DNA from 4 places in the Acerihabitans sp. genome. Region 2 is predicted to be linked to each of the others. Evidence: predicted binding sites of a transcription regulator. Region 2 holds the regulator's gene; each other region holds the start of a gene.

Region 1 (6,026 bases), on a different contig from region 2:
TTGAGGTTATCTTCGCTGTAATTCAGCTGGCTGCGGTAATGGCCGGACATCAGGAAATAGCGCACTGTTTCCGCGTCATAATATTTCAGCACGTCGCGCACGGTAAAAAAGTTATCCAGGGATTTGGACATTTTTTCCCGATCGACCATGACCATGCCGGAATGCATCCAATAATTGACATAAGGCCCCTCATGGGCGCAGCTCGACTGGGCGATTTCATTTTCATGGTGGGGAAACATCAGATCCGAGCCGCCGCCGTGTATATCAAAATGATTACCCAACTGCTTGCAGTTCATGGCCGAGCATTCCACATGCCAGCCCGGACGTCCGAGGCCCCAGGGCGACGGCCAGCTGGGTTCGCCCTCTTTGGACATTTTCCACAACACGAAATCCATCGGATTGCGTTTCACATCGTCGATATCCACCCGGGCGCCGGCCTGCAGCTGGTCGAGATCCTGGCGCGACAACACGCCATAGGTGGGATCGGACTCCACCGAGAACATCACGTCGCCGTTGGCCGCCTGGTAGGCATGGCCTTTTTGCAGCAAAACCGCCACAATTTCGATGATATCGGCCATGTGCCGGGTGGCGCGCGGCTCTTCATCCGGGCGCAGGATATTCAGGCTGTCGAAATCCTTATGCATTTCGTCAATCATGCGGCCGGTCAGCTTATCAATGCTTTCATCGTTGGCATGCGCGCGTTTGATGATCTTGTCGTCAATGTCGGTGATGTTACGCACATACTTAACTTGGTAGCCCTTAAACCGCAGATACCGGGTCACGACGTCGAAGGCGACGAACGTCCGGCCGTGGCCAATATGACAGAGGTCATAAACAGTGATGCCGCACACGTACATACCGACTTTACCGGCATGGATGGGGTGAAAATCCTCTTTTTGACGTGTCAGGGTATTATAAATCTTCAGCATCGACATTCATTCCATGGTGATAACGGGGTACGTGTGTATACCGACAAGTTTAGACAGGTTATTTTCCAACAGCGTATTGAACCCTGAAGGCGTCGGTAATGCAAGGCCGGGGACACCGGATTTAAAACGGGGGGGGATATTTCCGGCAAAAAGCGCGGCCTGGCGCGGGCGAATACCATAAACAGCCATTCGGCTCCGGTGAATGCTGACTCCATGACGGACTTATGTTATAAATTCAGTCTGCTTGATCACTTCGTGTGAGCAACTCTTTTACCGACTCGTAGGACAACTATTTATGGTCACTCTTCATACCAATCACGGCGACATTGTTATTAAAACCTTCGCCGACAAAGCTCCGCTTACCGTTGAGAACTTCCTGACCTACTGCCGTGACGGCTTTTATGATAATACCATTTTCCATCGCGTGATTAATGGCTTCATGATCCAGGGCGGTGGTTTTGAACCCGGCATGGCGCAGAAAAAAACCCGCGCCACGGTGAAAAACGAAGCCAACAACGGCCTGAAGAATACCCGCGGCACCCTGGCCATGGCGCGCACCAACGATCCCCATTCCGCCACCGCGCAATTCTTTATCAACCTGGTGGACAACGATTTCCTGAACTTCCGGTCTGAACGGGCCGACGGCTGGGGATATTGTGTTTTCGCCGAAGTGACCGACGGTCTCGACGTGGTCGATAAAATTAAAAACGTGGCGACCGGCAACAGCGGCCCGCATCAGGATGTGCCGAAAGAAGATGTGATCATCACCGGCGTGACCGTAGACGAATAAACGTTGCCATGGCAACCCTGTTTGTTGCGGATATTCATCTAAGCGTTCAGGAACCGGCGATTACCGCCGGTTTTCTGCATTTTTTACAACGGCAGGCGGTTCACGCCGACGCGCTGTATATCCTGGGCGATCTGTTCGAGGCCTGGATTGGCGACGACGACCCTTCCCCGCTGCACGGCGAGATAGCCGCGGCGCTGAACGCGCTGGCCCGCCACGGGGTGCCCTGTTTTTTTATCCATGGCAACCGGGATTTCCTGTTGGGCCGGGATTTTGCCGCGGCAAGCGCCATGACGCTACTGCCGGAAGAGCAACTGCTTACCCTATATGGCCGGTCGCTGCTGGTGCTGCACGGCGATACGCTGTGCACCGATGACAAGGCCTATCAACGTTACCGCCGGCGGGTCAATCAACCCTGGCTGCGGCGCCTGTTTCTGGCGCTGCCGTTGAGATGGCGGCTGCGCATTGCCGCGCGGATGCGGGCCGGCAGCCAGCGCGCCAATAACACCAAGTCCGAAACGATAATGGATGTCAGCCAAGAGGCGGTAATTGCGGCGCTTGCGCGCCATGGCACCCGCTGGATGATTCACGGCCATACCCACCGGCCGGCGATCCATGCCGTGCCGACCGCGGAAGGTCGCGCCCATCGCGCGGTACTGGGCGCCTGGCACCGGCAGGGGTCTATGATCCGGGTCACCGCGGCCAGCGTCGAGCTGATTGAGTTTCCCTTCGATTAAGCGGCGCATTTTATAGCGCCGGCGGGCACGCAACCGTTTTCCTCTCCCGGCGCGCATGATATGCTCTACGCCCTCTTCTTTCCGATAGCCTCCGCTCAGCGGCATCGCGCAGCAGGCTACGGGGAGTGGCCGGCAACATTTACAGGAGCACCACGCGCATGCAATCCAATCTTGCCCCGGCAAAAATCGCCATTGTCATGGGGTCCAAAAGCGACTGGGCCACAATGCAATTTGCCGCTGACATCCTCGCCACGCTGCAGCTTGCCTGCCATGTGGAGATCGTCTCGGCGCATCGTACCCCTGATAAACTGTTCAGCTTCGCCGAACAGGCATCCGCCGCCGGGTTGGAGGTGATTATCGCCGGCGCCGGCGGCGCCGCTCACCTGCCCGGCATGTTGGCGGCGAAAACGCTGGTGCCGGTGCTGGGCGTGCCGGTGCAGAGCGCGGCATTAAGCGGTGTCGACAGCCTGTATTCCATGGTGCAGATGCCGCGCGGCGTGCCGGTGGGCACGCTGGCGATCGGCAAGGCGGGCGCGGCGAACGCCGCCCTGCTGGCGGCGCAGATCCTGGCGCTGCACGATAAGGATTTATCCGCCCGGCTGGCGGCCTGGCGTCAGGGGCAAACCGACGAGGTGCTGGCGCATCCCGATCCGCGGGAGGAAGCATGAAACCGGTATGCATCCTGGGCAATGGACAGTTGGGGCGCATGCTGCGCCAGGCCGGCGAGCCGCTGGGCATTGCGGTATTTCCGGTGGGGCTTGACGCCGATCCCGGCTCGGTGCCGTTTGCGCAAAGCGTGATTACCGCGGAGATCGAACGTTGGCCGCAAACGCCCCTGACCCGTGAACTGGCCCAACATAATGCCTTTGTTAACCGCGATATTTTTCCGCGGCTTGCCGACCGGTTGACGCAGAAACAATTATTGGACAGCCTGAGGCTGGCCACCGCGCCCTGGGAACCGCTGGCCGCGGCGGCGCAATGGCCGCAGATATTCGCCTCGTTTGGCGACCTGGCCATCGTCAAGCGGCGGGTGGGCGGCTATGACGGGCGCGGCCAATGGCGCCTGGTCCCCGGCGATGAAGCGACGCTGCCCCAGGAGTGCTACGGCGAGTGTATCGTTGAGCAAGGTATCGCCTTTTCCGGCGAAGTATCGCTTATCGGCGCGCGCGCGCATGACGGCGCCATGGTATTTTATCCGTTGACGCATAACCTGCACCAGGACGGTATCCTGCGCGCCAGCGTGGTGGTGGCCGGGCCGGACGACGCGTTGCAGCGCCGGGCGGAGAGTATGCTTTCGGCAATTATGCATGAATTGAAGTATGTCGGCGTGATGGCGATGGAATGTTTTATCGTTGGCGGCGATTTGCTGATTAACGAGCTGGCGCCCCGGGTACACAACAGTGGGCATTGGACGCAAAACGGCGCGTCCATCAGCCAGTTCGAACTGCACCTGCGCGCCATTCTCGACCTGCCGATGCCAAAACCCGTTGTCACCACGCCGTCGGTGATGGTTAATCTTATCGGTACCGACGTCAGCGCCGCCTGGCTGGCCGAACCGCTGGTGCATCTGCACTGGTATGAAAAAGAGGTGAGGCCGGGGCGTAAGGTCGGCCACCTCAACTTAAACCATACCGATGCCGCCGAGCTGAACCAGGCGCTGGCGCGCCTTGCGCCCCTGCTGCCGGCGGAATATCACAGTGGATTGGCATGGGCGCGGCAAACGCTGGCCCAATTGGGCTAAAAGATCGCGCGGGGTCCAAGGGGGATAGCGCGTCTGCTTCCCCCTTGGCGCTTGCCGGCGCCCGATAATACCTATGGCAACCGAACGCTCGGCAAGCGAAGCTTACCGCATCAGACCATAAAGTCTTTCAGCGCGCCATTAAGCGTGGCGCTCGGGCACATGGCCCGGCTGGCCAACTCCGGCGACGGGTGATAATACCCGCCGATATCCACCGGCTTGCCCTGCACAAGGTTCAGCTCGGCGACGATCTTGTCTTCCTGTTCGGCCAGGGTTTGCGCCAGCGGAGCAAACTGATCGCGCAGGTCGGGGTCCTCGTCCTGTCCCGCCAACGCCTGCGCCCAATACAGCGCCAGATAGAAATGACTGCCGCGATTGTCCAGTTCGCCGGTTTTGCGCGACGGGGATTTATTGGTATCCAGGAATTTACCATTGGCCTGATCCAGCGTTTTCGCCAGGATTTTCGCCTTGGCGTTGGCACGCGAACTACCTACATGGTCCAGGGACGCCGCCAGGGCCAGGAACTCGCCCAGCGAATCCCAGCGCAGATGGTTTTCCTGCAGGAATTGCTGGACATGTTTTGGCGCCGAGCCGCCGGCGCCGGTTTCAAACAGGCCGCCGCCGCTCATCAGGGGTACGATGGACAGCATCTTGGCGCTGGTGCCCAGTTCCATGATCGGGAACAGATCGGTCAGGTAGTCGCGCAGCACGTTGCCGGTGACCGAAATCGTGTCTTTGCCCTGGCGGATGCGGTCGATGGAGAACTGGGTGGCGTCTTCCGGCGACATGACGCGAATATCCAGGCCGCCGAGATCGTGATCCTTGAGGTAGCGCTCTACCTTGCGGATCATTTGCGCGTCATGGGCGCGGGCCGGATCGAGCCAGAATATGGCCGGGGTTTGGGATTCACGGGCGCGGTTGACCGCCAGTTTTACCCAATCCTGGATAGGCAGATCCTTGGCCTGGCACATACGCCAGATATCGCCGGCTTCAACCGCCTGTTCCAGCAGTACCTTGCCTTGCCCGTCGGTCACCTTGACCACGCCATCGTGCTTGATTTGGAAGGTTTTATCGTGAGAGCCGTACTCCTCGGCCTTTTGCGCCATCAACCCCACGTTGGGCACGCTGCCCATGGTGGTCGGATCGTAGGCGCCGTGGCGTTTGCAATCGTCGATCACCACCTGGTAAACGCCCGCGTAGCAACGGTCGGGTATCACCGCCTTGGTATCGTGCAGCTTGCCGTCGGCGCCCCACATTTTACCGGAATCGCGGATCATCGCCGGCATCGAGGCGTCGACAATCACATCGCTCGGCACGTGCAGATTGGTAATGCCTTTGTCGGAATTGACCATGGCCAATTGCGGACGTACCTGGTACAGCGCCTGGATGGCCTGTTCGATTTCCTGCTGGCGGTCGGCGGGCAGCGCTTTGATCTTGGCGTACAGATCGCCGATGCCGTTATTGACATCGATGCCCAGCGGCTTGAGTTCATCCGCGTAACGCTCCAGCACATCCTGGTAATACTCGGCGACAAACTGGCCGAAGATGACGGGGTCGGAGACCTTCATCATGGTGGCTTTCAAATGCACGGACAGCAGCACGCCCTGTTTTTTGGCGTCCTCAAGCTGTTCGGCGATAAAGCGGCGCAACGCCTTTTTGCTCATCACCGAGGCATCGATAATTTCGCCGGCGTCCACGGCGGTCTTGGCTTTCAGTACCTGGACGGCGCCGTCTTTGCCGAACAGCTCGATTTTTACGCTGCCGCTATCGGCGATCAGGGCGGATTTTTCGCTGCCATAAAAATCGCCGTCGCTCATGTGGGCGACGTGGGACTT
Region 2 (6,026 bases):
TAACCAGCTGAGCTAAGAACGCATACTGCACAATGCCGTCTGTCTGACAGCGGGACGAATATTAACGGGCAACATCACCGCATGCAAGAGGAAAAAGCGTTTTTTCCCGCCGCCGGCGAACAACTGACGATCTAATACGCAGGGTGCCGGTTTTTTGACCGGCGAACGTCGGCAATCATCGAACTCAGCGGGCCGCCCGGTTGAGGATAAGCCTTGAGGGCTGGCGCTGAAGCCAAAGCATGCGCAGGGTCATCAGCACCGCCGCCGACGTCAGTCCGAGGATAAAGCCCATCCAGAAACCGCTCGGCCCCATGGCGGGCACCAGGTAGTCCGTCAGCGCCAGGAGATATCCGCACGGCAGACCCAGCAGCCAGTAGGCGGTAAAGGTAATGAAAAAAATCGAGCGGGTGTCTTTATAGCCGCGCAGCACGCCGTTGCCGATCACCTGGATGGAGTCGGAGATTTGATAGATGGCCGCCAGCGCCATCAGATGGGAGGCCATCGCCACCACCGCCGGCGTATCATTATACAGCCGGGCGATCTCCACCCGGTACAGCAGGGTGCATACCGCGGTTACGCAGGCCAGTATCACGCCCATGCCCAGGCTGGTCCAGGCGGCGACCCTCGCTTGTTCCACGTTGTTTTCCCCCAGGCGGAATCCGACGCGGATAGTGGCGGCGACGCCCATCGACAGCGGCAGCACGAACATCAGGGAGCTGAAATTCAGGGCAATCTGATGTCCCGCCAGCGCGACGATACCCAGCGGCGCCACCAGCAGGGCCACCACGGCGAACAGCGTGACTTCGAAGAACAGCGACAGGGCCACGGGCAAGCCCAGGCCGGCCAGCCGGCGCAGGGCGGTCCAGTCGGGCCGGGTGAACGCGCCCGGCAGATGAAGATCCTGAAAACTGCCGGCCCGGCGCATATAGAACCACATCACGACGTACATTATCCAGTAGACGGCGGCGGTGGCGATACCGCACCCCACGCCGCCCATGGCCGGCATGCCGAATTTGCCGTAGATAAAAATATAATTTATCGGGATGTTGGCCAGCAGGCCGAGGAAGCCTATCACCATGCCGGGCTTGGTTTTGGACAATCCGTCGCATTGACAGCGCAATACCTGGAAAAACAGGTAGCCGGGCGCCCCCCAGAGCAGGAAGTGCAGGTAAGCCACCGCTTTATGCGTGAGTTCGGGATCGACATGATGCATTCTTTCGATCACCAGGCGGCAGTTATACAGCACCACCATGACCAATATCGCCGCCGCCGCCGCCAGCCAGAATCCCTGGCGCACCTGATAGGCGATGCGCTCGCGGCGGCCGGAGCCGTTCAGCTGCGCGATAACCGGCGTCAGCGCAAGGATAAGGCCGTGGCCGAACAGGATGGTGGGCAGCCAGATGGAGGTGCCGACGGCGACCGCCGCCATGTCGGTCGCGCTGACGGAACCGGACATGATGGTATCGACCACTCCCATCGACGTTTGGGCTATTTGCGCGAAAATAACCGGTATCGCCAGGGACATTAATGTACGCGCTTCCAGGAAGTACTTCTGCACGTAGGCACCTATAATTTTATGAGTATGGAATAAGCAGGCGAAAGTTAACATAAAGGTTAAAAATCTGGGGCATAGTGTAAAGCATTTGCCCGTTTATACCAGTGCGGGGCGGCACAAATACGCGAGGTGGACGATTTGGTTTTCCCGTGGAAATCGTGCACACTAGCCTGACTGATTCCAGCGGTGGTTTACAGAGGCCAAGGTTATGTTTACGGGTATTGTTCAGGGCACCGCGCCCATTGTGGCGATTGACGAAAAGGCGAATTTTCGCACGCATTTCATTACCCTGCCGGCGGCAATGCTGGCAGGCCTTGAGGCGGGCGCCTCCGTTGCGCACAATGGCTGTTGCCTGACGGTGAGCGGCATCGAGGGTAACCTGGTGGCGTTTGACTTGATGAAAGAGACGCTGCGGGTGACCAATCTCGGCGATTTACAGGTCGGGGACGAGGTGAACGTGGAGCGCGCCGCCACCTTTAACGCCGAGATCGGCGGGCATGTCATGTCAGGGCACATTATGTGCAGCGCCGAGATAGTGAAAATCGTCACGTCGGAAAACAATCGGCAAATCTGGTTCAGGATGCCGGATAAAGAACTGATGAAATATGTTCTGTACAAAGGCTATATCGGCATCGACGGCATCAGCCTGACGATTGGGGAAGTGGTGCAGGAAAAGTTTTGCGTCCACCTGATACCGGAGACGCTGCTGCGCACCACGCTTGGCAAGAAACGGCTGGGCCAGCGGGTCAATATTGAAATCGACCCCCAGACCCAGGCGGTGGTGGATACGGTGGAGCGCGTTCTGGCGCAGCGGGAAGCGGCGATTGCCGCGACGATAAATACCCTTTAACGCGCCGGCCCGGCGCGCCAAGGGCTTAACGTGGAACGCGTATTCCGCCTTCCACGCCTTCAGGGCTGAACAACACTTGCCATAAATGAATATTACGCGCGCGGAACGCGCCCGCGCAGGCATTCAGATAATAACTGAACATGCGGAAAAAACGGTCGGAGTATTTATCGGACAAGGACGGCCAGGAGGCGATAAAACGTTCATACCAGGCCATAAGCGTTTTATCGTAATCAGAGCCGAAGTTATGCCAGTCCTCCATCACGAAATGTCTTTCGCTGGCATGGGCAATCTGCTGCACCGACGGCAGGCAACCGTTGGGGAAAATATATTTATCTATCCAGGGGTCGACATTCATGTCGGTGATATTCGAGCCGATGGTATGCAGCAGGAACAGACCGTCCCGTTTCAGGTTGCGATCGATCACGTCGAAATAAGTGGCGTAATTTTTGGGGCCGACGTGTTCGAACATCCCGACCGAAACAATGCGATCAAACTGCATATCCAGATCGCGATAGTCGCGCAGTAAAATCGTGACGTCCAGTCCTTCGCAGCGGGTTTGCGCCAGCTTTTGCTGCTCGGCGGAAATCGTAACGCCCTGTACCGAAACGCCATAATTTTCCGCCGCATAGGCGGCAAGCCCACCCCAGCCGCAGCCGACGTCGAGCAGCGTCATGCCGGGACGCAACTGTAGCTTTTCGCAGATCATCTTCAGCTTATCCTGTTGCGCCTGCACAAGGGTGGTCGCCTTGTTCCAGTAGCCGCAGGAGTATTGCATATAGGGATCCAGCATCATTTCAAACAGATCATTACCCAAATCATAATGTTCTTTGCCAACAATCCAGGCCCGCTTGCGCGACTGGAGATTCATCAGCCGGGCGGCGGCAATCCGTAGGGTATCCTTAAGATGATGCGGAAGCTTGTTCTCCAGCCCCGCCTTAAGAACCCGCTGGAAAAAGATGTCAAGTCGTTCGCATTCCCACCAGCCGTCCATGTAGCTCTCGCCCAATCCTAAAGAACCGTCTTGCAATACACGCTTAAAAAATCCTGGATTCTTGATTCGCAGATCAAAAGGTCTTGAACCATTAAGTTCAATACCGGCCTGCGCGAGCAATTCATGGACGATACGGTACCAATCATTATCATGAAAGCTCAGGTCTTCAACGCACGAGGAACTCATAGCTTCTCCATCACCTTTCTTCTGTAATGCCCCGTCAGGAAAAGCATTCACCCTGCCTGCGGGCTTTATAAGAATCCACGGTTATCCGTGGTGTCTGAGGTACCACCATCAACAGAGGAATATAAAGTAAACCATAGACTGCCACTTAGCCGGGCGCTTTATAAAAAGGGTGATGTCATGTTGGAAAACACGACATACTTTTATACAAAATAATTAGACAACTCGTTATAATTGTTAACGATATTGAGTATAAGCCTGCATCTGAATTTAGACAATAGCTAACGCGCTAATGTATTTCATAGTATAACTTAATGATTTCATTCTGAAACAATAACTGTTTGCACAGAGATCGATATATGAAAATTCTTGTGTCCACGGCGGACGGCGCTTTACAAAAAAGAGATAGGCGCCCGCCCGCCGTTGAAAAGCCTGGCGGCAGGGCTTAAGCGGGGAAGGGACCGTCGGCTACCGAGTGACGTTCAATCAGCGACGGATGCACTTCGATGGTGTGGGCGTCCTCGCGCTTGCTGGTTATCCGGTCGAGCAGCATGGTCAGCGCAGCCTCGCCCAAATCCTCTTTAGGCTGATGGATGGTGGTCAGTGCCGGACTGAAAAAGCACGAATTGCGCACATTGTCGTAACCAATTAAAGAAATATCCCGAGGCACGCTCAGGCCCATTTCATTGATGGCGCACAGCGCGCCCATGGCCATGATGTCGCCGCCGCAAAATACCGCGGTGGGGCGCGGCGTTTGCGCCAGGATTTGCTTCATCGCCAGGTAGCCGGATTCCGGTTCGAAATTGCCTTGTACTATCCAGCGATCGTTTAACGGGATGCCGGCTTCCTTCATGGCATGCAGGTAGCCGCGGTGGCGCCCGCCGCCGGTGTTGCGCGCCAGCTGGCCGGGTATGGCGCCGATGGCGCGATGCCCGCGTTCGAGCAGATATCGCGTCGCCATATACCCGCCGGCAAAGGCGTTATCGATGATGGCGTCGGTAAAATCACGGCGGGCCTCGCCCCAATCCATGACCACCATGGGAATATGCCGGTATTCTTCCAGCATATCCAGCAGCGCTTCAGGATACTCGGCGCACATCACCAACAGCCCGTCGACGCGTTTTTGCGCCAGCATCGCCAGGTAGGCGCGCTGTTTTTCCAGATCGTTGTGGGAATTGCATAATATAAGGGTATAACCGCGGGCAAAGCAGTGGTGTTCAATCGCTTCAATAATTTCGGCAAAATAAGGCGCTTCGCTGGTGCTGGCGAGCAGGCCGATGGATTTGGTGCGATTAACCTTCAGGCTGCGCGCCACGGCGCTGGGTGAGTAATGTAGCTGTTTTATGGCGTCCATTACGGCGAGTTTTGTATCCTGCGCAACAAAACGGGTTTTATTGATGACGTGCGAAACGGTGGTGGTGGATACATTAGCGCGTTTTGCCACATCTTTGATGGTTGCCATGCCTTGAATACTCCCGTACGCCCTGGCTAAAATATCTGTCGAAGGCGCAAGCACTTTACGACGCTATGGAATTAACCGTTAATTTTCCTTGATCCCGGGCTAAAGTGAAAGCGTTATATGTCAAGACGTCAGCCCGGGCGCAAGCTTTTTGCGCGCCGCTATGGCAAACTGAGCATAACTACATGGGGTCGCGGTGGTTAGAACCGGCGCCTTGGCTTACTTCTAAGGAGACAGAATGGATAGCGATTTAAAAATGTCGTTACTGACCACGGTGTTCTCGCTGTTGGTGATAATCGCCTTCAGCTTTACCGCGGTGATGAACTGATTGCACTTCGGTTGGGTGTATAAAAAAGAGGAGCCTGGGCTCCTCTTTTTTATACAGGGTATCAGCGTATATTTTTCGGCGTGACCACCCGGCGGGCGCCAACGTAATGGTCCTGCCAATAATCTTCACTCAGATAGCTGATGCGAATATCGCTGCCGGTCCGGGGGGACTGGATAAAACGCCCGTTGCCGAGATAAACGCCGACATGATCGGCCGCGCCGCGATTGGAAATATGGAAAAAAACCAGGTCCCCGCTTTCCAGGTCATCTTTCTTGACCGGCGCCGCGTCGCGCAGGTGATACATTTCATTGGCGGTGCGCGGCATATGGATGCGCACCACATCTTTATAAGCGTAATAAATCAGGCCGCTGCAGTCAAAACCGGTATTGGGCGACATGCCGCCCCAGCGGTAGGGCTTACCCATTTGGGAAAGCAGTTTGTTCATGGCCGTGAGCTTGGCGGTTTGGTAACGTTTTTTATGGCTGTCGCTCATTTTGATCGGCTCATCGTTGGCCACCAGTTCCACTGCCGCCCGGTCTTTAATCCGGTGCCTGCCATAGCCTCTTTTATAGCCTTTTTTCGGCGGGGTGAAATTAGCCAGTTTTTTCGTCGCCGTTGCCCGCGGGGGCTTGGCCTGCACGCGTAAAGTGCTTTTTTTAG
Region 3 (6,026 bases), on a different contig from region 2:
AACCACGGCGATCAGCACCAGCAGCGCAATCAACGATTTTTGCTCCAGCAGCCAGGCTTTACTGATGCCGCGTTTGGCGGGGATGGTCCGGGAATTCATCACTGATTCTCCTGCTGTGTACGAGGAAGCTTGCCGACGGCCGCGGCCATCAGCACTTCCTGGGTGGCCTGTCCAATGGGAAATATGCCGCTCAGGCGGCCTTCATGCATCACCATGACGCGATCGCTCATGCCCAGGACTTCAGGCATCTCGGAGGACACCAGAATGATGGAGAGCCCTTCCTGTTTGAACTGGTTGATCAACTGGTAAATTTCTTTCTTGGCGCCCACGTCCACCCCCCGGGTCGGCTCATCCAGGATCAGCACCTTGGGGCGGGTCATCAGGCCGCGCGCGATGGCGACTTTTTGCTGGTTACCGCCGGACAGCAGACCGATAGGCTGCTCCATCGACGGCGTTTTAATATTGAATAACCGAATGAAATCCCCCACCGCCACCCGCTCGTCGGCGTGCTTTAGCCAACCGGCCTGATGGCTGAAGTAGCGCAGAGCGGTCAACGTCATGTTCTCCTTAACCGACATCCCCAACACCAGCCCATCACGCTTGCGATCTTCGGAAATATAGACGATGCCGTTGGCCAATCCGTCCTGGGGCGATCTGGCCGTTACGGCGCGGCCGTCAAGGGTCACGCTGCCGCCGGTGCGCCTGGCGGCGCCATATAAGGTTTTCATCAGTTCGGTACGCCCGGCGCCCATCAGCCCGGCACAGCCCAGGATTTCCCCCTGGCGCAGGGTAAAACTGACATCGATCACCCCCGGACCCGACAGATTGCTGACGACCAGCCGCTCCGCGCCCGGACGCTGCGCAATGCGCGGATACTGTTCCTCCAGGCGGCGGCCCACCATCATTTCAATCAGTTGGTCCTCTTGCAGCCCGGTTACCGGCCGTTCGGCAATAAACTGTCCGTCGCGCATGATGGTGACATCGTCGCAGATCTCGAAAATTTCTTTTAACCGGTGGGAGATGTACACGATGCCGCACCCCTGCTGTTTCAACTCGTTTATCACGCTGAACAGAGATGCCGTCTCGGTATCGGTTAACGCATCGGTGGGTTCATCCATGATAATGACTTTTGACTGAAAGCTAATCACTTTGGCGATTTCCACCATCTGCTGATCGCCAATCGCCAATTCACCCACCAGCCGGTGGCTGCTATAGCGCAGGTTCAATCGCTCCAGTAGCCGGTCCGCCTCGCTATACATACGTTTCCAATCGATGCCGCCGAAACGGTTAAGAAATTCGCGCCCGAGGAAAATATTTTCGGCAATGGTCAGTTCGGGGATCAGATTAAGTTCCTGATGAATAATGCCGATGCCGGCATCCTGCGACGCCTTGGGGCCGCTGAAGGCGACCTCGCGCCCCATAAAGGCGAGGGTACCGGCATCCTTGTGGTATATCCCGGTCAACACCTTCATCATGGTGGATTTACCGGCGCCGTTCTCCCCCACCAAAGCCATTACCCGCCCGGGATAGACCTTGAGCGACGCGCCGGAAAGCGCTTTGACGCCTGGAAACGACTTGTCTATACCGGTCAGTTGCAATAAGGGTTGCATAGTTGCCTCAGAAGGTGACGCCGGAGCAGAGGATAACGTTGGCAAAAGGAGTGCACTCCCCGGTGCGAATCACGGCCCGGCTAAGGGCGGTCCGCCCTTTAAACGCCTGGTGGCTGATATAATCGATGTCGATGGTATTGCCCTGCGCCAGCTCAAGACGTGACAACTGGTCGAGCAACGCCCGATGCAGCGCGGGATTATGCGCGGCCATTTCGCTGGCGATAATGGCTTTTTCCACCTGCATCTCACTGGCCACCACGCCGAATACCTGTAAAAATCCCGGCACCCCCTGGGTCAGCGCCAGGTCGATCCTGTCGGTGGACGCGGGTATGGGCAGCCCGGCATCGGCAATGACGATTTCATCGGTATGTCCCAAGCGGGAAATTAACGCGGAGACATCGGCGTTAAGCAATAACCCTTTCTTCATTTCCAGATCCTCTCAGCGAAACGTTTCGCTGACCTGAAAATAATCACAAACGCGCCCGGCCACAAGCGCGAAACATCAAAAATGTGATCGCTATCGAAACGTTTCGCTGGCCTTGGCGACGCCAGTGAGGCTTTCAGGACGGCCGCATGCATGCCGGAACTCAGGGGACCATTTTTTGCCTGATCTCATATATGACATCGTCCCATCGGTCTTCGCCACGTTGGTTTAAACCCTCTTTATAGTCGTTACCGCTGCGAAAAAAATCTCTCTTGATATCAAGGATATCAATAGGGAAAAACATTTCACTGCCGGCATCCCACAGCATATTCGCCGAATGCAAATCGGCGTGTAACAGGTTGACGTTATTCATTTTTTCCAGCATATCGACAAAGCGTTCAATAGCATCGCGCGGCAGACTACTCTGGGGAAGAGAATCCAATGTCGCGCCGGGGATTTTGTACATTCTGTTATAAAAATTACCCTTGTTATCAGTAAAGATTTTTGCCGAATCCGGCCCATAAAATAAACGAAAGCTTTCCGCTTCCTTTTCCGCCAATACCTCGACATCTATATCGCTGTCGCCATCAGGATGTGGGCGCATTATTTTGATATACCAATCGGGATCCTTGCCATCCTGGAAAACGATACCATAATCGCCTGCGCCAACTTCCGTACCAAGCAGGAGTTCATGAGTGACGGATTCATCGTCGGGATCATACACATTTATTTTGCGCCCTGGCGCCGGCACTAAGTTATCGTTGCTTTCCTCAATTTTAAAACGTTTTGCCCAGGGTGGAATTTCCCCATACTGTTCTAAATCCAAGGCAAACGAATACTCGTTGAACAAACCTTCGGGGGGAAAACGATATTGAGACAACAGTGTCTTGGCTCGGTCAAGGTCGAATCCATGCAAATTCTTCAGTATATCCACAGCATGCTTACGCTTGGTAGGTCCTGCGCGGCCACTCAAGCCTATTTTGCGTATATCGTTAAGTCTTTCTCTAAAATTTTCTACATGAAATTTATTTTTTTTGAAGCGCAGGTTGATTTTTCGATTATTAACAATCAGAAAAAATTTATTTGCGGTTTTAGGGTACCTTTTCACTTTTAAATACTTATCTTTAATTTTTAAATATGCATTATTTTTCATATCCCAACGCAGGCCCAATTTATCCGGCGTGGATAAATCAAACGCGTTCACGCGCCCGCCTACAGCATTCTTGGGAATAGCGTGCCGCAACGTTTTGGCAACATGGATTGACGTCGGGGCTTCAAACAACCAGCGGCGGCCGTCAAACTCGACGGGATGGCCGCGCCTGCCGGGAATGGCCCGATTGTATATTTCATATTTTACGCCTCTTTTAGGCACCAGCGACTCACGTACCGGCACCAATTCCCCCTTCAGCTCAACCACCTTCATTATGACATCATCAACCAGAGCACCGGCGTATTTTGTCCTGACTTCAATGATTTTTCCAGCGCCATAATTCTTTGGATAAAGGTTATCAACTTGAATATACTGATAAGCATCATTAAATTTTTCTTTCCACAATTGAATTTTTTTTTCCTGTCTAGGCGTGAAGGCGGGTTTGTTATTGTGTGTGCCCAGGTGCCAGGTATGGCTTATTTTTTCATGGTACACGGGAATTATGGACTCCGTGCCGTCACGGTTCTGCAATTTGAGTTGCGGTGTTCTTTTATCAACGCTATAGGTGAGTTCATAATTTACATCATATAATTTAATGAATTTTTTCCCGTCCTGTATTGTGTAATCCAGCCCCTCCAGCCTTTCTCCGTCAATATGTATTTTATCATTTATAGCGTCATAAAATACTTTTCGTCCGGCTTGTATTGTATTACCCTTCGGCGGGTGTGTAATAAATAATTCACCTGTTTCGGTTTGACGAACCAGCACGTTGGTAGCATCCAGATCAACAACAAGATGTTTGACGGTATTGATCCCGGTTGGATTTTTTTCATGAACAAATACCCCGTCTGGTTCGAAGGCATTAACGTTTTGCAATTCCCGTGGCTTAAGGTTCAAACCCGAATTTAAAAAAGCCCGGCGGTCGGTAATGCCAACTTCTGTATTGAAAAGCAGATTGGCTAGCTCTTCAGCTGAAAATTCGTTCCTTACGCAGGTGCTGTCACCATTGATATAATGGCCGGAAATACCCAAGGCTTTTGCCGAAGTATATTTAATAATCGGATAAGTGCCTACAGTAAAAAATCCCAAAATAATGTCTTGCCCAATATTGGCGACTTCAAGAATTATAGCTTCTACTTGCGACAATTCCCCATCGCCCTTGATCCACTCCTTCACTCTCTCGGCGAGGCCGCGAACCGGATTTCTGACATATTCGCCGGCGACGAGCAGGCTATCACCCAACACTTCGCCTTGATTGGTTTTGGTTCGGATATGACAATGATTTTCTAGATATTCGCGATAGGCCATTTCTTGCAAACCGGATGAGACATCTATTGCGATTCGCTTATTCCTGCATGATTTATCCCTTTCCGGCGAAATATAAATAAAAGGCACAACGCCTCGGCCCTTGCCATGATCCGCAAAGCCTTTGCCGGCGTGGGAAAGGGTTAAAAATCGCCCTTTTTGCGCCCGGTCAGCCGGTTCAGGCTTTCTGTCGGCAATCACCGCCCCCGGCAGGCCGTCGGGCGGGCCCTGCCGGACAGGCAAAGGATAAACGGCGCGGGGATATGGCTGTGAAATAACCGGCGCCAGGCTGACTGAAAAATTGGTGGCCAGCGTGAGCGCCTGCAGCATGAGATGCGCTCTGGCGCCCGCCGCCGGATCGCCTGGCGACGCGGCCATTCGGCTCAATTTTTGCCTGATTTTTTTATCACTGACATAACTACGGGTCTGGTTGTAGTGACGACCTATATTTATCCTGTGCTGTATAACGGATAACGGCATAATCTGCATCCCTTCCCAATTTTTTTCACGGTGTTATTGAAGGCCCAATGACCTTCGGCACGGCAAAAAGCCATCAATCATGACAAGCAACATATACATTAATTAATAATGTGGCGCTGTTATCTGTATCTTGCATAAAAAAACCGGCAGGGACTAATTAAAATATAAAAATCAGAGGATTAACGATAGATTAACGAAACGGTTCGCTCTTGTGCGGAGGGCAGACTGCGTTAAGGAAAAATTATAAACAGCTGACCAACAAATAATAAAAAGCCGCGCGGTCTCGCCGCACGGCTTTTTAAGTTGGAAACCTGCATTCGGTTAATATGTAATTAACGCTGGCTGATTTGATCGTAACTGCCGCCGGTAGAGAAGTGTATTTTTTGCACCTTCTGCCAATCGCCGAATTCATCCTTAAGGGTAAATAATTTTATCTGCGGAAACTCCTTGGCAAACTCCTTGGCAACGTCAGGATCGCGCGGACGGTAATAATTCTTGGCGGCGATGCGTTGGCCTTCGGCGGAATAAAGATACTTCAGGTATTCGGTCGCGATGTCACGCGTGCCGCGTTTGTCGACCACCTTATCCACCACCGATACGGTAGGCTCCGCCAGGATGGACTCGCTTGGCGCCACGATATCGAATTTATCCTTGCCGACTTCATTGACGGCCAGCAGCGCTTCGTTTTCCCAAGCGATCAGCACATCGCCTATGCCGCGTTCCACAAAAGTATTGGTCGAGGCGCGCGCGCCGGAATCCTGTACCTCGACGTTTTTGAACAGCGCCTTGACAAAGTCCTGGGCCTTCGCCTGATCGTTATTATTGTGATGCAGGGCGTAACCCCAGGCCGCCAGGTAATTCCAGCGCGCGCCGCCGGAGGTTTTTGGGTTGGGCGTAATCACCGAAACGCCCGGTTTAATCAGATCCGGCCAATCGTGGATCTGTTTTGGATTGCCTTTACGCACCAGAAACACAATGGTGGAGGTGTACGGGGCGGAGTTGTCGGGCAGGCGGGTAATCCAGTTTTTATCGATACTGCCGCGCTCGGCAATCGCAT
Region 4 (6,026 bases), on a different contig from region 2:
GCTTTGATAAACGCGCCGCCTGATGTCGTCACGCCGCCATATCAAGCCGCCGGCGTTGCCATGCCGGCGTTCAGCAGCCTGGCATTGTCGGTCGTCAGGGACAGAATGAAGGTATACTCCATCGCAATGCCCTCATAACCCTTGAAACGCCCCGATTTACCACCGTGGCCGGCATCCATGTCGGTACAAAGCAGCAGCAGGTTGTCGTTGGTCTTCATCGTCCTGAGCTTAGCCACCCATTTGGCCGGTTCCCAGTATTGCACCTGCGAATCATGCAGGCCGGTGGTGACCAGCAGGTGCGGGTAAGCCTGGGCGCTGACCCGATCGTAGGGACTGTAGCGCTTGATATAATCGTAGTATTCTTTTTCCTCCGGATTGCCCCATTCGTCATATTCTCCGGTCGTCAGCGGTATGCTGTCATCCAGCATAGTGGTCACCACATCCACGAACGGCACCTGCGCCACCACGCCCTTGAACAGATCCGGCGCCATATTGATCACCGTGCCCATCAACAGGCCCCCGGCGCTGCCGCCCATGGCAAACGCCTGTTTTTTGTCGCCATAGCCGCTGTCCAGCAGATATCGGCTGACGTCGATAAAATCGTTAAAGGTGTTGAGCTTATTGAACAGCTTGCCGTCTTCATACCATTGCTGGCCCAATTCGCCGCCGCCGCGGATATGCGCCAGGGCAAAGACGAATCCGCGATCGAGCAGGCTGAGCCGGCTGGCGCTGAAATCAGGGTCCATGCTGCTGCCATAGGAACCATAGCCATACACCAGCAGCGGATTTTGCCCGGGCTGGAACAGATCCTTGCGGTAAACCAGCGACACCGGCACTTCGACGCCGTCGCGGGCGGCGACCCACAGCCGTTCGCTGCGGTAGTGATTGGCGTCGAAGTTTTTCACCTGCGACTGTTTGAGCAGCCTGCGTTCGCCGGTATCCATATTCAGTTCAAACAGGGTGGTCGGCGTGGTCATGGAGGAATAACCATAGCGCAGCCAGGCGCAGTGGGGATCGGGGTTATAGGCCAGCCAGGTGACGTAGGTGGGATCGTCAAAGGCGATGCCCTTTTCTTCCCCGCTTTGCCAATGGATTTGCCGCAGGCTGGTCAGGCCCTGGTGACGTTCCTCCACCACCAGCCAATCGCTGAACAGGGTAAAATTTTCCAATACCACGTCATCCCTGGCCGGTATAAGCGTTTGCCACAGTTTTTCATCACCCGTTTCGCTGCGGTAGAGCGCAAAATTCTTGCCTTCACGATTGGAGCGGACGTAGAAATGGCCCTGGTAATGATCCAGCGAATACTCATGGTCATGGCGGCGGGTCAGGAATACCTGCGGGCGGGCCTTGGGATCGTCGGCGTCCAGCAGCAGGATCTCACCCGAGGTGGTGCTGCCCAGCGCGATGATGATATAGCGTTCCGAGGTGGTTTTATGCACGCTGACATAGAAGGTATCGTCTTTCTCTTCATACACCAGTTCGTCGAGCGCCGGTGAGGTGCCGATCCGGTGGCGGTAAACCTGATAGGGCAGCAGCGTCTTTTTATGCTTGCGCACGTAATAGAGGATCTGGGAGTCGCTGGTCCATTCAAAACCCGACGAGGTATCCTCGATCACTTCCGGATACCAGGAATCGCGGGCCAGGTTCTTGAAACGGATGCCGTACAGGCGGCGCGAGAGGAAATCCTCCGCCGCCGCCATGATGGCGTTGTCCGGACTTATCTCCAGGGACCCCATGGTATAGAATTCGCTTTGCGCCGCGCGTTTGTTGCCGTCAAGCAGGATTTCCCATTCGGCGGATTCCGGCAGGTCGGCGCGCTGGCGGGTATAAATGGCGTACTCGTTGCCAGGCTCATAGCGGCTCTGGTAACGATAACCACGCCGGATATAAGGCACCGAGCGATCCTCCTGGGGAATGCGCTCCACCATTTCGGTGAATAAGCGGTGGCGCAGTTCCTCATGGCCCGCCATCATGGCTTCGCCATAGGTATTCTCCTGGGCCAGATAGTCCAGTACGGCGGGATCTTCACGTTTATCATCGCGCAGCCAATAATAATCATCGATCCGCGTCTCACCATGCACGGTCAGGTTATGTGGTCTTTTTTCAGCTATCGGGGGAAATCTCATACGCACCCTTCCTTATTTCTCATAAGAAACAGAGTGGCACGAATATGGCGGGATGCCAAGCGCAGCCGTTTCCATCGCCGGCGCCGGCAACCGGGAGTCAGCGCGGCGGGACGGGGGTTATCTGCGCTTTAAGCTGTTGTTCCAGGCCGGTTTTTACATCTTCGGGAATTTTCAGCGCCAGCGCCAATGCATCCATATAGCTTCTTTCCATAAAATGATCGACATCGACCACCGCGCAGCTGAGGTAATAGATCTCCAGGGCCTCGTCCTCGCCGTGAATATCCTGCGCCAGGCGCGCCGGGTCCAGCGGTTGGGCAATGGCGTCCTGAACCAGAAGCTCCACATCCTCGCCCAGGCCCAACTGATGCAGGTTGTCCCGAATGGCGCGTTGCTCATGGTCGTCGATATGGCCGTCGGCCTTGGCGGCAAAAACCAGTGCCGTCACCAGCCGCTGCGCGCGATGGTTGATGGGAGTTGGTGGCTGGGTAAACCGCGCATCGTTCTGATGCGTGTCGCGTACGCGTTTTTTATATTGATCCCAGAGCACCGCGCCTATCGCGGCGCCGCCGCCGATAAACAGGGCGTTCTTGCCCACCGCGCCAATCATCTTGCGTGACGATTTACTGGCCACCAGCAGGCCGGCCAGCCCGCCAAGCGCGCCGGGCGCCAGCAGGTCCGCCAGGTTGCCGCCGGGATCCCCCGGTCCGCCCTTCTGCTGGACCAGGGTCTGGATTTTCTGCATCCACTGATTCATTGCCGTTCCCCTTCAGGTAGGGTATGCCGGACGGAGTCCGGCGCCACACGTCCTAACCTAACGGCTTTTGTGTCAAGTTGTTAAAAGGATTTGCAAAGATAGCGGGGCCGTGGGTGTCCAGACGCGCATTTCACTGCGCGTCCGGCGGGGTATCTTATTGCTGGAGTGAATAACTTATTTCGCCTTTTTCACAGTCAAGGTTAACCGCATAGGCGCGATCGGCGGTTTGTCCGCGAATTTTCAACGGCGCCTGCCAGCTGTCGCCGCTGCCGGTAATATCCTCCGGGTTCACCTGGGCGACGATGGTATCGCCGCCGAGGGCCTTTTTATCGTCGTCGGTGTGGGGGAAGCGATTCTGGGTGTAATCCTGTTTAATCAGTTCCGCTACCTGAGGGGCGTTCAGATCGGGACAGGCCGCAACTTTATAGGTTTTACCCGGCTGGTTTTTTTTGGCCGCCGGCTTGTTATTCTCGACGGTCGCGGCAGCGGTGGTCGCCGTGGCGGCGGCCGGGTTGGCTTTATCCGCCGCGCTCTTTTTCGCCGGTGCAGGTTTAGCGGCGGCCGGCTTGTCGTCGGCCGGTTTTTCATCCGGCGCTTTTTTAGCCGGGGCGGTGGCCGCGGGCGTGGCCGGCGTTTCTGCCGGCGCGGCGTTGTTGGCCGGCGCCTGTGCCGGCGCTGCGGCGCCCTGTTGCGTATCCTGCGCCTGGCCGGCCGGCTGCCGGGCGGCGGATGTACCGTCCGTGGACGTTTGCGTGGTTGCCGCTTGCCCCGCCGCCGGCTGCGTCTGATCTTCCGCGGCCGCTACAGACGACAGCATCATGCCGATGGCGATAATGCCCATCAGGCCGATTCCTGTTTTATGCATAAAACCTCCACGTGTTTTGATTATCCGTTTCTCAAAGTATTGATTGATAATAGCCGGTTAAAATTACCTTGAGAACAGGAACTACACCAACTATACCAAATGCCGGCGATTTTTAGCGCCCTTCCGGCATTTTTTCACCCCTGTATCCTGCGGCCACGGGCCTGTGCTGCTGCACAGGCAAACGTTTTCGTTTATACTGCGCGCAATTTTTATCACCTCAGGGGAAAGCGGATGTTAATCATTGGAACGGCGTTACGTCCCGGCGCCACGCGCGTCATGTTGCTCGGCAGCGGTGAACTGGGCAAAGAAGTGGCGATAGAATGTCAACGGCTGGGCGTGGAGGTGATTGCCGTCGATCGTTATGCGAACGCCCCGGCGATGCATGTCGCCCATCGCGCGCACGTCGTCAATATGCTGGACGGCGTTGCGCTCAGGGCGGTGATTGAACTGGAACGGCCCGATTTTATCGTGCCGGAAATCGAAGCCATCGCCACCGATATGCTGGTGACCCTTGAACAGCAGGGCCACCATGTCGTGCCCTGCGCCCAGGCCACGCGCTTGACCATGAATCGCGAGGGTATTCGCCGCCTGGCGGCCGAAACGCTGGGCCTGCCCACCTCGGCCTACCGTTTTGCCGCCGACCGCGCCGAACTGGACCAGGCGGTGGCGGCAATCGGTTATCCGCTGATTATCAAACCCGTGATGAGCTCGTCGGGCAAAGGCCAGAGCCTGGTGCGCGACGCCGCCGGCCTGGACGCGGCCTGGTCCTATGCGCAGCAGGGCGGCCGCGCGGGCGGCGGCAAGGTGATTGTCGAAGGCCTGGTCGCCTTTGATTTTGAAATTACCCTGTTGACCGTCAGCGCCGTCGACGGCATCCATTTTTGCGATGCCATCGGCCATCGCCAGGAGGATGGCGATTACCGCGAATCCTGGCAGCCGCAGCGCATGAGCACGCTGGCGCTTGAGCGGGCGCGGGATATCGCGCAACGGGTGGTGACCGCCCTTGGCGGCCGGGGACTCTTCGGCGTCGAACTGTTCGTGCGCGGCGACGAGGTGATTTTCAGCGAGGTATCGCCGCGACCGCATGATACCGGCATGGTCACCCTGATCTCGCAGGATCTTTCCGAGTTCGCCCTGCATGTGCGCGCCTTCCTCGGCCTGCCGGTCGGCGCCATACGCCAGTACGGTCCGGCGGCGTCGGCGGTTATCCTGCCGGAACTGGACAGTAGCGATGTGCGGTTCAGCGGCCTGGAGCGGGCGCTGAAGGCGCAAACGCAAATCCGACTGTTCGGCAAACCCGACATCAGCGGCAAACGCCGGCTGGGCGTGGCCCTGGCCATGGCGGATACGGTGGAAGACGCGGTAAAAGAGGCCAAGGCCTGCGCGGCGGCGGTTAAGGTCAGCGGCTGACGCGCCTGGCCGGAGCCAAAAAAAAGCTCCTCTTGCGGAGGAGCCCGGATTGCCCACCAACGAGCACATGAGTTTGAGGCGGGTGTGATGGGCAAAGCGTCAAGCGTCGCGCGCCAGGTATGGCGCGTCGGCTTACAGCTTGGCGCCGGCTACCGCTTCTTTCGCCAGTTCGGTGATGCGCGCATAGTCGCCCGCTTCCAGCGCGTCGTTCGGCACCAGCCATGAGCCACCGATGCACAGCACGCTTTTCAGCGCCAGGTAATCGCGGTAGTTTTTCGGCGAAATGCCGCCGGTTGGGCAAAAACGCACCTGGGAGAACGGGCCGGCAATGGCTTGCAACGCCTTGACGCCGCCGTTGGCCTCGGCCGGGAAAAATTTAAATTCGCGCAGGCCGTAATCCATGCCGAGCATCAGTTCGGATACGGTGGCGATGCCCGGGATGAGCGGAATGGTGCCGGCGACGGCCGCTTTCAGCAACGGCTCGGTCAGGCCGGGGCTGATGGCGAATTGCGCGCCGGCGGCGGTCACTTCCGCCAGTTGCTCAATGTTGGTCACGGTACCCGCGCCGACAATAGCCTCGGGAACTTCTTTGGCGATGGCGCGGATGGCGTCCATTGCGCAGGGGGTGCGCAACGTGACTTCCAGTACGCGCACCCCGCCGGCGACCAGCGCCTTGGCCAAAGGAACCGCGTGTTCCAGTTTATTGATTACGATAACGGGTACTACCGGGCCTGAGGTCAGGATGGTTTCCGCGCTGGTTTTCCAATTCTTCATGACTGTATGTCTCCGTGTAAACATCATCACCCGGCGTTCATGCCCTGTACGCGTAAACACCGGGTTAAAAATTACCGGTGCGGGACATGTCCGGCAC

Evidence for each region. The regulator PurR, encoded in region 2, represses purine synthesis genes. The targets are predictions, from matches to a motif close to CANGCAAACGTTTGCNTG.
Region 1: a site for PurR is predicted at 2,480-2,497, ahead of purE (5-(carboxyamino)imidazole ribonucleotide mutase). Genes of this name have one in related genera too.
Region 3: a site for PurR is predicted at 2,051-2,068, ahead of rbsD (D-ribose pyranase). Genes of this name have one in related genera too.
Region 4: a site for PurR is predicted at 3,920-3,937, ahead of purT (formate-dependent phosphoribosylglycinamide formyltransferase). Genes of this name have one in related genera too.

The regions. Positions count from the first base shown of each region.
Region 1 covers NZ_DASWOM010000089.1:17,597-23,622, reverse strand. The annotation lists gene cysS (cysteine--tRNA ligase) at 1-929, opposite strand, end outside; gene ppiB (peptidylprolyl isomerase B) at 1,225-1,719, shown strand; gene VGC33_RS15060 (UDP-2,3-diacylglucosamine diphosphatase) at 1,728-2,453, shown strand; gene purE (5-(carboxyamino)imidazole ribonucleotide mutase) at 2,612-3,121, shown strand; gene purK (5-(carboxyamino)imidazole ribonucleotide synthase) at 3,118-4,194, shown strand; gene VGC33_RS15045 (NADP-dependent isocitrate dehydrogenase) at 4,305-6,026, opposite strand, start outside.
Region 2 covers NZ_DASWOM010000047.1:2,530-8,555, forward strand. The annotation lists tRNA gene VGC33_RS08300 (tRNA-Val) at 1-22, opposite strand, end outside; gene VGC33_RS08305 (MATE family efflux transporter) at 185-1,558, opposite strand; gene VGC33_RS08310 (riboflavin synthase subunit alpha) at 1,764-2,405, shown strand; gene cfa (cyclopropane fatty acyl phospholipid synthase) at 2,431-3,582, opposite strand; gene purR (HTH-type transcriptional repressor PurR) at 4,025-5,041, opposite strand; gene cydH (cytochrome bd-I oxidase subunit CydH) at 5,277-5,366, shown strand; gene VGC33_RS08330 (C40 family peptidase) at 5,428-6,026, opposite strand, start outside.
Region 3 covers NZ_DASWOM010000107.1:26,883-32,908, reverse strand. The annotation lists gene rbsC (ribose ABC transporter permease) at 1-99, opposite strand, end outside; gene rbsA (ribose ABC transporter ATP-binding protein RbsA) at 99-1,610, opposite strand; gene rbsD (D-ribose pyranase) at 1,618-2,037, opposite strand; gene VGC33_RS17870 (OspG family effector kinase) at 2,198-4,969, opposite strand; gene VGC33_RS17865 (sulfate ABC transporter substrate-binding protein) at 5,302-6,026, opposite strand, start outside.
Region 4 covers NZ_DASWOM010000036.1:5,751-11,776, forward strand. The annotation lists gene exoX (exodeoxyribonuclease X) at 1-7, shown strand, start outside; gene VGC33_RS06165 (S9 family peptidase) at 42-2,126, opposite strand; gene VGC33_RS06170 (tellurite resistance TerB family protein) at 2,224-2,880, opposite strand; gene VGC33_RS06175 (YebF family protein) at 3,035-3,745, opposite strand; gene purT (formate-dependent phosphoribosylglycinamide formyltransferase) at 3,977-5,155, shown strand; gene VGC33_RS06185 (bifunctional 4-hydroxy-2-oxoglutarate aldolase/2-dehydro-3-deoxy-phosphogluconate aldolase) at 5,288-5,929, opposite strand.